Regions from separate parts of the Paenibacillus sp. B1-35 genome, predicted to be linked through region 1. Evidence: predicted binding sites of a transcription regulator. Region 1 holds the regulator's gene; each other region holds the start of a gene.
The links. The regulator CtsR, encoded in region 1, represses protease genes until heat stress. The targets are predictions, from matches to a motif close to ATGGTCAATAAAGGTCAAACA.

Region 1 (3,162 bases):
AATGGACACTGGGCGAAGTCGATTGTGGAAATGCTTGCTTCCAAGCTAATAGTCCAAGGGCGTGATGGTGGACAATTCGCTCCGAATGCTGCCGTAACTCGAGCAGAATTTGTAACCATGCTTATACGTGGATTAGGATATGGCGATGTTCAAGCTCGTACCTTATCTAAGGAAGCGCTCAAAGATGTTTCAGTATCAGCTTGGTATGCAGATGCGGTATTAATTGCAGCTCAACTGAAGCTCATACAGGGAGATGAAAATGGATTCTTCCATCCAAATGCCCCAGTCACTCGCGAGCAAATGGCACAAATGCTAGTCAATGCTGCACATATTGCAGGACATGATTTGCAAGCTGAGAAGGATCATGCTGCGGAGGCTATGGATTATTATAAGGATGTAGAACAAATCAAAGACTGGGCAAGAGTGGCTACGAGTAAAGCACTCACTTCCGGGGTACTCAACGGCTATCAAGACCGTACACTGCGTTCTAGCGAAAAGGCTACACGAGCAGAAGCGGGAGCTGCTTTGAAACGACTTCTTGCAATTCTTCATTATATTGCAGAATAATACGGATACTCCCGTGTCGTCCGCTGTGCGGCAGCGGGAGTATTTTTATATCGGTTTTCACTCGGTATCATGCAACTTCTGCTCTAAACTGAATTTGTTATTCACATGTGCATAAATGTTCTTCACTAGCTGTAATATGTACACCATAAATATTTTTGCCTGTGAACAATCTCTAGGACGGAGAATTTTCTATTTTTTATTCACACTGTACGCATCAATTATCCACTTATGTGGAGAATAGGCGTGATATCCACAACATTCATCGCATGAATGGGGCTTACCAATAATAGCGAATTTGAATATACTGCGTAATCGAGATGTACAGAGTTAAATGAATTTCCTTAGAAGAAGGTTATCCACATAAAAGTGTAGAATAGCTGATGAAATTGATCTAAAACAGTTGCAAATTCATAAGAGTGCGCTATAATAAATGTAAAGTCAAAGAAAGTCAAAGTCAGACTAATAGTCAAAAAAGTTCAAAATATTAAGCCAAAACAGAATAAGTGAGGCTTATATTTGGTTAAACCTAATATAGAGACTACTTTAAGCGGAAAGGGGGGAGACAATGCGCAACATTTCCGACCTGATCGAGCACTATCTGAAGCATATCCTACTTGAGAGTTCGGAAGGCGCCGTAGAGATTCAACGCAATGACTTAGCTGAACAATTCTCTTGCGTACCATCACAGATTAATTATGTAATCAGCACGCGCTTTACATTGGAGAAGGGATACGTCGTTGAGAGCAAGCGCGGCGGAGGAGGATACATTCGCATCCAGCGAATTGACTTGCCGGCGCATCAAGCGATTCATAATCATTTGTGCGAGTCCATTGGAGAGCGGATCGAACAAAGTGCCGCTGAGGGACTTATCTATCAACTGGAAGAAGCGAAATTCATCTCCCGCCGGGAAGCGAATCTGCTGCGGGCTGCAGTATCTCGAGATAACTTGACAGTGAAGCTTCCTTATCGCGACGAGTTGCGTGCTCGGTTGCTCCGATCCATGCTGTTGGCTTTATTGAGCAAATAAAGGCTGGATGTAAGCAAAACGGAAGCTATCTATAAAGGAGGAGAGACGGTTATGGTGTGTCAACAATGTGGTCAGAAACCGGCTACCCTGCATTTTACGAAAATTATTAATGGACAGAAGACGGAATTTCACATTTGTGAATCATGTGCTCGGGAAAAAGGCGAATGGATTCCAGGCACGGCGAACGGATTCTCCATCCATAATTTATTGTCGGGTTTGCTTGATTTCGATTTGACAGGCAGCAAGCAAGGAGCTAAGGAAGATGCGAAGCCGCAGCCAATGCGCTGTGAGAAGTGCGGACTTACCTATGCGCAATTTGGTAAGCTAGGGCGTTTTGGATGCGATGAGTGCTACACCTTTTTCGGCGATCGCTTGGATCCGCTCTTGAAGCGGGTTCACGGCAATACCATACACGTAGGTAAAATTCCGAAGCGTGGAGGGGGACGGATTCAGCGCAGACGCGAGCTGGAAGAGCTGAAGAAGCAGCTACAGTACAGCATTTTGCGTGAAGAGTTCGAGGAGGCGGCTAACTTGCGTGACCGCATTCGCGAGCTGGAGAATCAACCGCCTAGCGATTCTGAGCGAAGCAGTTCCTAATAGCTCTCACAGGATATAAGTGATATCGAGGGAGTAAGATGACATTAAGCAGTGCGAATTGGAAGGAGATGACGAGATGACAGAGCGACGATTTATTGATGAAGCCCTAAGCGATTGGATGCGCGGCACGGGCCCTGATTCCGATATCGTCATTAGCAGCCGTATCCGTGTGGCGCGGAATATTAGCGGGCTGCCGTTCCCACTCTTGGCTACGAATCAGCAATCAGCTGAGGTGTTGAATCGTTTGTCAGCAGTCATGAAAGACCCGGAATTTGCGCAATTGAATCACTTTCATGAATTAGAGCTGGCAGAGCTTAGCGATACAGAGAAGCAAGTGCTTGTAGAGAAGCATTTAATATCCCCGAATTTAGCGAATGAGTCCCGCAATGGTGCAGTTATTGTAAGTGAGGATGAATCGACCAGCATTATGATTAATGAGGAAGATCATCTTCGTATTCAATGTCTGTATCCAGGACTGCAAATTCGTGAAGCGTGGGAGCAAGCGAGTCGGATCGATGATGTGTTCGAATCGCATATCGATTACGCTTTTGATGAGAAGAGAGGGTTTTTGACGAGTTGCCCGACGAATGTTGGTACAGGAATTCGAGCATCGGTGATGATGCATTTGCCGGCATTGGTTATGACGCAGCAAATCAACCTCATGCTTCAGGCCGTAACCCAGGTAGGTCTGGCAGTTAGGGGCATATATGGAGAAGGTAGCGAAGCGATCGGCAACCTGTTCCAAATTTCAAATCAGATTACGTTGGGTCAATCCGAATCTGAGATTATTGATAATTTGTACAGTGTTGTGAAGCAATTAATCGAGCATGAGAAGGCAGCACGTGAGCAGCTCCTGACGAGCAATCGCATTCGGTTAACGGATCGCATATGCCGTTCCTATGGAATTTTGAAGCATGCAGTAATTATGGACTCAAAAGAAGCCGCACAACGGTTGTCCGACATCAGGCTTG
Region 2 (3,162 bases), on a different contig from region 1:
AACGGTGTTGGACTCGTCAATTGATCTGCCATTGCAGCCAATGTGGAGCCGCCTGTCACCGCCACGACATCTTCCTTGTCCATTACGCTGCTGAGCGCTTTACAAGCCGCTTGCCCAAGTTCCTGTTTAACGACAGGCGATACATCCGAATTGCCGGGTACGACAATGACCTGCTTCAAACCAAATGCTTGGCGGATACTCTCCTCCAGCTGGCGCATTCCGAGCAGTTCACCCATCACGGATTCCAGCTTCCGGACAAGTTGCCGGCCTTCATCAGTGATTCGCATCCCCGTGTTATCCGAATCAATCAGGCCTTGTGCCTTCAATAAGTCGGTTTCTGCACGGAGCACACGCTCGGTCATCTGCAATGACGTTGCCAGCGTTCTTCTCCCGATGGAGTCGGACAACATGATTTGATGCAGGATGGTGTAACGCTTCTTCAACAGTTCAATGAGTTCAGGTAGAAGTCGCTTCTGTATTTCCAACCACTCACGCATTCTCTCCACTCCTGCTTCCCATAAGCAACCATTGGACTAAAAACGTCCCATCTCTACATTTTTTGTCCCACCACTATTCTACCGAATAATGAGGCAACTTGCAAGTAGCCAGAACCCCAGTACATACACCCAAAAATCAAAATTTTCATGCTAAGGAACAACTCTATAATGAGCAAGCAATATCAAAGTTATTCATAATTAGACAGCCTGTCCAAAGACATTCGAGCGCCTATGAAGTAATTAACCCAAAATGCGACATGTTCATACATTTTTTCTAAATCAATCTCGACATTTTTCAGTATAGACAGGAATGATGGACATCATGCTTGACCTTACAACGTTTACAAAAAATTTGAGCCTCCAGAGGAATAAAAAATGAAAACTGTACGGTCAGCGTTGTGAAGCGAGACCTAGCTTTTCATTAGAGTCCAAATATTATGCTGGCAAGTACTTTAACTTATAAGTAGAAGCGACTTGTTACCCCATCCATAGGAAAAGGAAATAATTCAGGGGCGCTCACTTGACTTTGTTATACGCTTTCTTATATAATAAGTTTTGCTCTTGTATGAATGCGCCCGTGGTCCAATGGATATGACGTAGGCCTCCGGAGCCTGAGATCAAGGTTCGATTCCTTGCGGGCGCGCCAATTACACTCCTGTCCTTATTAGGTACAGGATAAGAAGCTACGTTACGCATATATTTAGGTACATAAGCACGGAAGCAACATCTTGAATTTTGCAGAAGCGAAAGGATAGATGTTTTTTTCTCGACATAGTTTGACCATCTTTGACTTTTTGTTTTATGTCCTTTATATTGGATGTGTAACGACATTTAGTGAGGAGGGGTTATCTTGAGTTATGTACCCGTAGTTGTTGAACAAACGAATCGTGGTGAAAGATCCTATGATATTTATTCCCGGTTGTTGAAGGATCGCATCATTTTCCTCGGAACAGAAGTGAACGATCTGGTGGCGAATTCGATTATCGCCCAGTTGTTGTTCCTGGCTGCAGATGACCCGGAAAAGGATATCCATTTATACATCAATAGCCCGGGCGGTTCTATCTCGGCCGGCATGGCCATATACGATACAATGCAGCACATTAAGCCAGACGTATCTACGATTTGCGTCGGCATGGCTGCCTCCATGGGCGCTTTTCTGCTGAACGCAGGCGCTAAGGGCAAGCGCTTCGCGCTGCCGAATAGCGAAATTATGATTCACCAGCCGCTTGGCGGAGCTCAAGGTCAAGCTACCGATATCGAAATCCGCGCACGTCGCATCTTGAAGATGCGCGACAACTTGAACAAGATCTTGGCAGAGCGCACGGGACAACCGCTTGAGCGCGTGGAGCGCGACACAGATCGCGATTACTTCATGTCTGCCCAAGAGGCGTTTGATTATGGTCTTGTCGATAAGGTTCTTGGCAAAGAATAATTTCCAACATTCCTTTTCTACTACTTGAAGGCAAAGGTCGAGTCTGTGTTCTTGAACGCTGGCTCGATCTTTTTTGTCTGTATTTCCACACCCAACAATAAATCGTAGTCCAAGAAGAAACGGCTGTATCCATAAAAAAAGGACCGCATCGCGTAAACGCTGATGCGGTCTATATATGTTCTAGGGGTAAACTGTAAACCATGAGAAAGATGAAACGGATCACCTGGTGCAACGGAAGACTTCCGGTTGACCAAGGCCAGTAATCGCTGCCGGCAACCCTCCTTCGCAAGAACTCATCTGTCATTCGGTCCATTGTTAGAATACTAGAGTTACATTAAAGAAAACTGAACTGAACCTTAAAATAAGATAAAATGCGCTTCCTCACCTTAAAATCCCCTTCGATTGTCCTCTCCACAAAAATAGTTGTACGCGCCATGAAATCATTCCATTTCCCATTGGAATCGTTTACAATAAGAATATTGCTGATTTTTTCTGATTTCTCGCTTTACAGACGAGTCGAAACGTATACAATGATTACAAATCATCAACATCTCTTCTCGAATAGATTGTCTTCTTAATTTTTGCAAGATTCACTTCATAGCAAGATTACATCAGGGACTACTAGGAGGTTTGTCAGGATGAGTTGGAACTATTTTCGGTCGAAGCTGCTATTACAGTACATATGGTCGTATATATTGATTTTTCTCATCCCATTAGTGGTTCTTACTATCTTCATCTATCAAAATGCCGTCAACAATCTGCGCTCCGAAATTGAGCAATCGAACGTGAATCAGCTTAATCAGGTGAAACTGAATATTGATTCTCGCATGACGGAACTCCGGGATATTGCTTCACGCATTGCCTATGACGAACAATTGACCCCATATATGATTCGGCATCCTTATTACAGCCGTGACGCGATATCCGCGCTCGGCAAATACAAAGCGAATAGCTCCATCTTGGAAGAACTATTCCTCTATTACCGCAATACTCAAGCCATCTACTCTCCGAAAGGAATGACCAATGTTAATGTGCTCTTTGAGCAATATTATTTGTTTGAGGACTGGAATAAAAAGGATATTATTCACGAACTAGAAACAGAACTTTATCCCATAGTTCGGCCTGCTGAATCGGTCAACTTAAATATGAATATTACAAAGTCCATGCTTGCGTATATGATTCCGATTACACCAAACAGCTCTTCTCCGCATGGAACGGTGCTCTTCCTAATGG
Region 3 (3,162 bases), on a different contig from region 1:
GTTTCTTATCTGTCGTCAGTTCCGGAATCATTCGTTCTTTCACTACTTGCTCCGTAATGACACACGTTGTTACATCGTCGCGTGACGGCACCTCATACATCACGTCGAGCATAATGCCTTCGATGATGGCACGCAATCCACGAGCTCCTGTATTCCGCTTTATCGCTTCCCGAGCAATGGCCTCCAATGCTCCAGACTCGAAGTCAAGCTTCACGTTGTCCATCTCCAGAAGCTTCTGGTACTGCTTCGTCAGTGCATTCTTTGGTTCGCTCAAAATACGAACCAGTGTATGCTCATCAAGCGGCTCCAATGTCGAGATAACTGGAAGACGACCAACGAACTCTGGAATAAGACCAAACTTCAACAAGTCCTCTGGAAGTGTCATCGTCAAATATTCGCCAGGCTTCAAGTCCTTCTGACCGCCGTCAGCATTGAAGCCGATAATTTTCTTACCTACACGACGCTTGATAATTTGTTCCAGTCCATCAAATGCACCGCCGCAAATGAACAAGATGTTCGTCGTATCGATTTGGATAAATTCTTGGTGCGGATGCTTGCGTCCACCTTGAGGAGGAACGGAAGCAACAGTGCCTTCCAAGATTTTTAGCAATGCTTGTTGTACGCCTTCGCCGGATACGTCGCGCGTAATCGAAGGGTTTTCGGATTTGCGGGCAACTTTATCAATCTCATCGATGTAAATAATGCCGCGCTCCGCCTTCTCTACGTCGTAATCTGCAGCTTGAATCAGCTTCAACAAAATATTTTCAACGTCTTCGCCTACATAGCCTGCTTCAGTAAGCGATGTTGCATCAGCTATCGCGAATGGCACGTTCAAGATTTTAGCCATAGTCTGCGCCAAGAGCGTCTTACCGGAGCCGGTAGGCCCTACAAGCAAGATGTTACTCTTTTGCAGTTCTACATCCTCAATCTTATTCTGTGTGTTGATCCGCTTATAGTGGTTATATACCGCTACGGACAACGACTTCTTCGCTTGCTCTTGACCAATAACATACTGATCCAGAATAGCACGAATTTCCTTTGGCTTTGGAATGTCTTTCAGATCGACTTCCTCTTCGTGACCGAGCTCTTCCTCTACGATCTCATTGCAAAGCTCGATGCACTCATCACATATATATACGCCAGGACCGGCAACCAACTTGCGCACTTGTTCCTGCGACTTGCCGCAGAACGAGCATTTCAATTGCCCCTTCTCATCATTAAATTTAAACAATCGGTGTCCCCCCTTACTTCAAACCCGGGCTTGCCGGATGCAAAACTTGGTCAACAAGGCCATATTCCTTCGCTTCATCAGCGCTCATGAAGTTGTCGCGATCCGTATCGCGCTCAATCTTCTCGATCGGCTGACCTGTACGTTCCACATAAATCTGGTTGAGCTTATGTCTTGTCTTCAAGATCCAGTCTGCGTGAATCTTAATGTCGGACGCTTGACCGCGTACACCACCAAGCGGCTGGTGAATCATAATCTCACTGTTCGGCAATGCGATACGCTTGCCTGGCGCTCCAGCTGTTAACAAGAGCGAGCCCATACTGGCAGCCAAGCCGACGCAAATTGTAGATACGTCCGGTTTGATATGCTGCATTGTATCGTAAATTGCCATGCCGGCCGTAACTGAACCGCCCGGTGAATTGATATACAAGAAAATGTCCTTCTCTGGATCATCTGCTTGGAGGAACAGCAATTGCGCAATGACGCTGTTCGCTACGTCATCATCGATGGCGCTGCCCAGAAAGATAATGCGATCTTTCAGCAGACGCGAGTAAATATCATAAGAGCGTTCGCCGCGATTTGTCTGTTCGATGACCATCGGGATTAAATTCATGGTACCGACCTCTTTTCTTTACATAGCTTTACATTTTTATTTTAACATTTTCTGACCGTGGTGTCATTTTTACACCGATTACCATTATTGTATGTGCGGCAAATGCCCGTAATCCCTACAGATAAGCTCTATATTACAGCTCATCCACAGACGGAATTCACCTAATATGTTACATATTGATTATGTACACCCATAATAGGGTGGTGAAACGTTATGTGGTCAATCAAAGAACTTACAATTCACAAACTTTCGCCAAGCAGGTGGTAAAAAATAAGGCACGCCCTTGAAAGTAACGTGCCTTATCCTGTTACGCCACGCCCGCATTTTCCATGCGTTGCGTAGCCGATATGCAATTAATTTTTGCTATTGTCCACGATGAATTTAACTGTTTTGCGAAGAGCTGCCTCTTCACGCAAGTTTTCGAGCGTACCGTTTTTCTCCAAGATTGTGCGAATTTCCTCCGCAGAACGTTGGTAGGAAGCTGCCATTTTGTCAAGCTCTTCTTGAAGCTCTTCATCGGAAATCGTGATGTTTTCCTCTTTAACGATTTGCTCAAGAACGAGGTTGTTTTTCACACGCTTGTTAGCCTCTATTTGCATTTGCTCGCGCAAGTCTGCAATAGTTTGGCCGGACAAAGTCAAGAACATGTCCATGTTCATGCCTTGCATGCGAAGACGGTTGTCCAAATCTTTTACCATGTGCTGAATTTCAGTTTCGATCATCGCACGTGGAATTTCTACTTCTGCGTTAGCAGATGCTTTTTCAACGAGTTCAGCTTCACGATTTGCTTCCAGTTCGCGTGTTTTGCGTTCTTTCAACTGTTTTGTAAGATCAGCTTTGTACTCATCCAAAGTTTCGAACTCGCTAACGTCTTTAGCGAACTCATCGTCAAGCTTAGGAAGCTGCTTGCGCTTGATTTCATGAATTTTCACTTTGAATGTTGCAGGCTTGCCAGCCAAGTTTTCTGCATGATAGTGCTCAGGGAATGTAACTTCAACGTCTTTGAAGTCGCCTGTTCCAAGGCCAACCAATTGATCTTCAAATCCAGGAATGAACGTATTAGAGCCAAGCTCCAATGTGTAGCGCTCACCTTTGCCGCCTTCAAATGCTTCGCCATCAACGAATCCTTCGAAGTCGATAACAACGCTGTCGCCTTTTTGTGCTGTTTCTTCATCAACGATAACGAGTTCAGCATGACGCTCTTGCAGACGCTTCAACTCAGCGTCAAGCTCTTCTTCAGTAACTTCAGCTTCCTTAGTTTCCACTTCAAGACCTTTGTAGTCTCCAAGCTTAACTTCAGGCTTAACAGTTACTTTTGCTT

Region 2: the regulator CtsR is predicted to act here: its motif matches at 1,271-1,291, upstream of clpP (ATP-dependent Clp endopeptidase proteolytic subunit ClpP).
Region 3: the regulator CtsR is predicted to act here: its motif matches at 1,880-1,900, upstream of clpP (ATP-dependent Clp endopeptidase proteolytic subunit ClpP).

The regions. Positions count from the first base shown of each region.
Region 1 covers NZ_JBCHVJ010000011.1:61,974-65,135, reverse strand. The annotation lists gene ACQ5BJ_RS25505 (S-layer homology domain-containing protein) at 1-567, shown strand, start outside; gene ACQ5BJ_RS25500 (CtsR family transcriptional regulator) at 1,133-1,594, shown strand; gene ACQ5BJ_RS25495 (UvrB/UvrC motif-containing protein) at 1,646-2,191, shown strand; gene ACQ5BJ_RS25490 (protein arginine kinase) at 2,268-3,162, shown strand, end outside.
Region 2 covers NZ_JBCHVJ010000004.1:523,190-526,351, forward strand. The annotation lists gene ACQ5BJ_RS16560 (sugar-binding transcriptional regulator) at 1-497, opposite strand, end outside; tRNA gene ACQ5BJ_RS16565 (tRNA-Arg) at 1,069-1,143, shown strand; gene clpP (ATP-dependent Clp endopeptidase proteolytic subunit ClpP) at 1,348-1,929, shown strand; gene ACQ5BJ_RS16575 (helix-turn-helix domain-containing protein) at 2,568-3,162, shown strand, end outside.
Region 3 covers NZ_JBCHVJ010000007.1:54,406-57,567, forward strand. The annotation lists gene clpX (ATP-dependent protease ATP-binding subunit ClpX) at 1-1,231, opposite strand, end outside; gene clpP (ATP-dependent Clp endopeptidase proteolytic subunit ClpP) at 1,245-1,841, opposite strand; gene tig (trigger factor) at 2,195-3,162, opposite strand, start outside.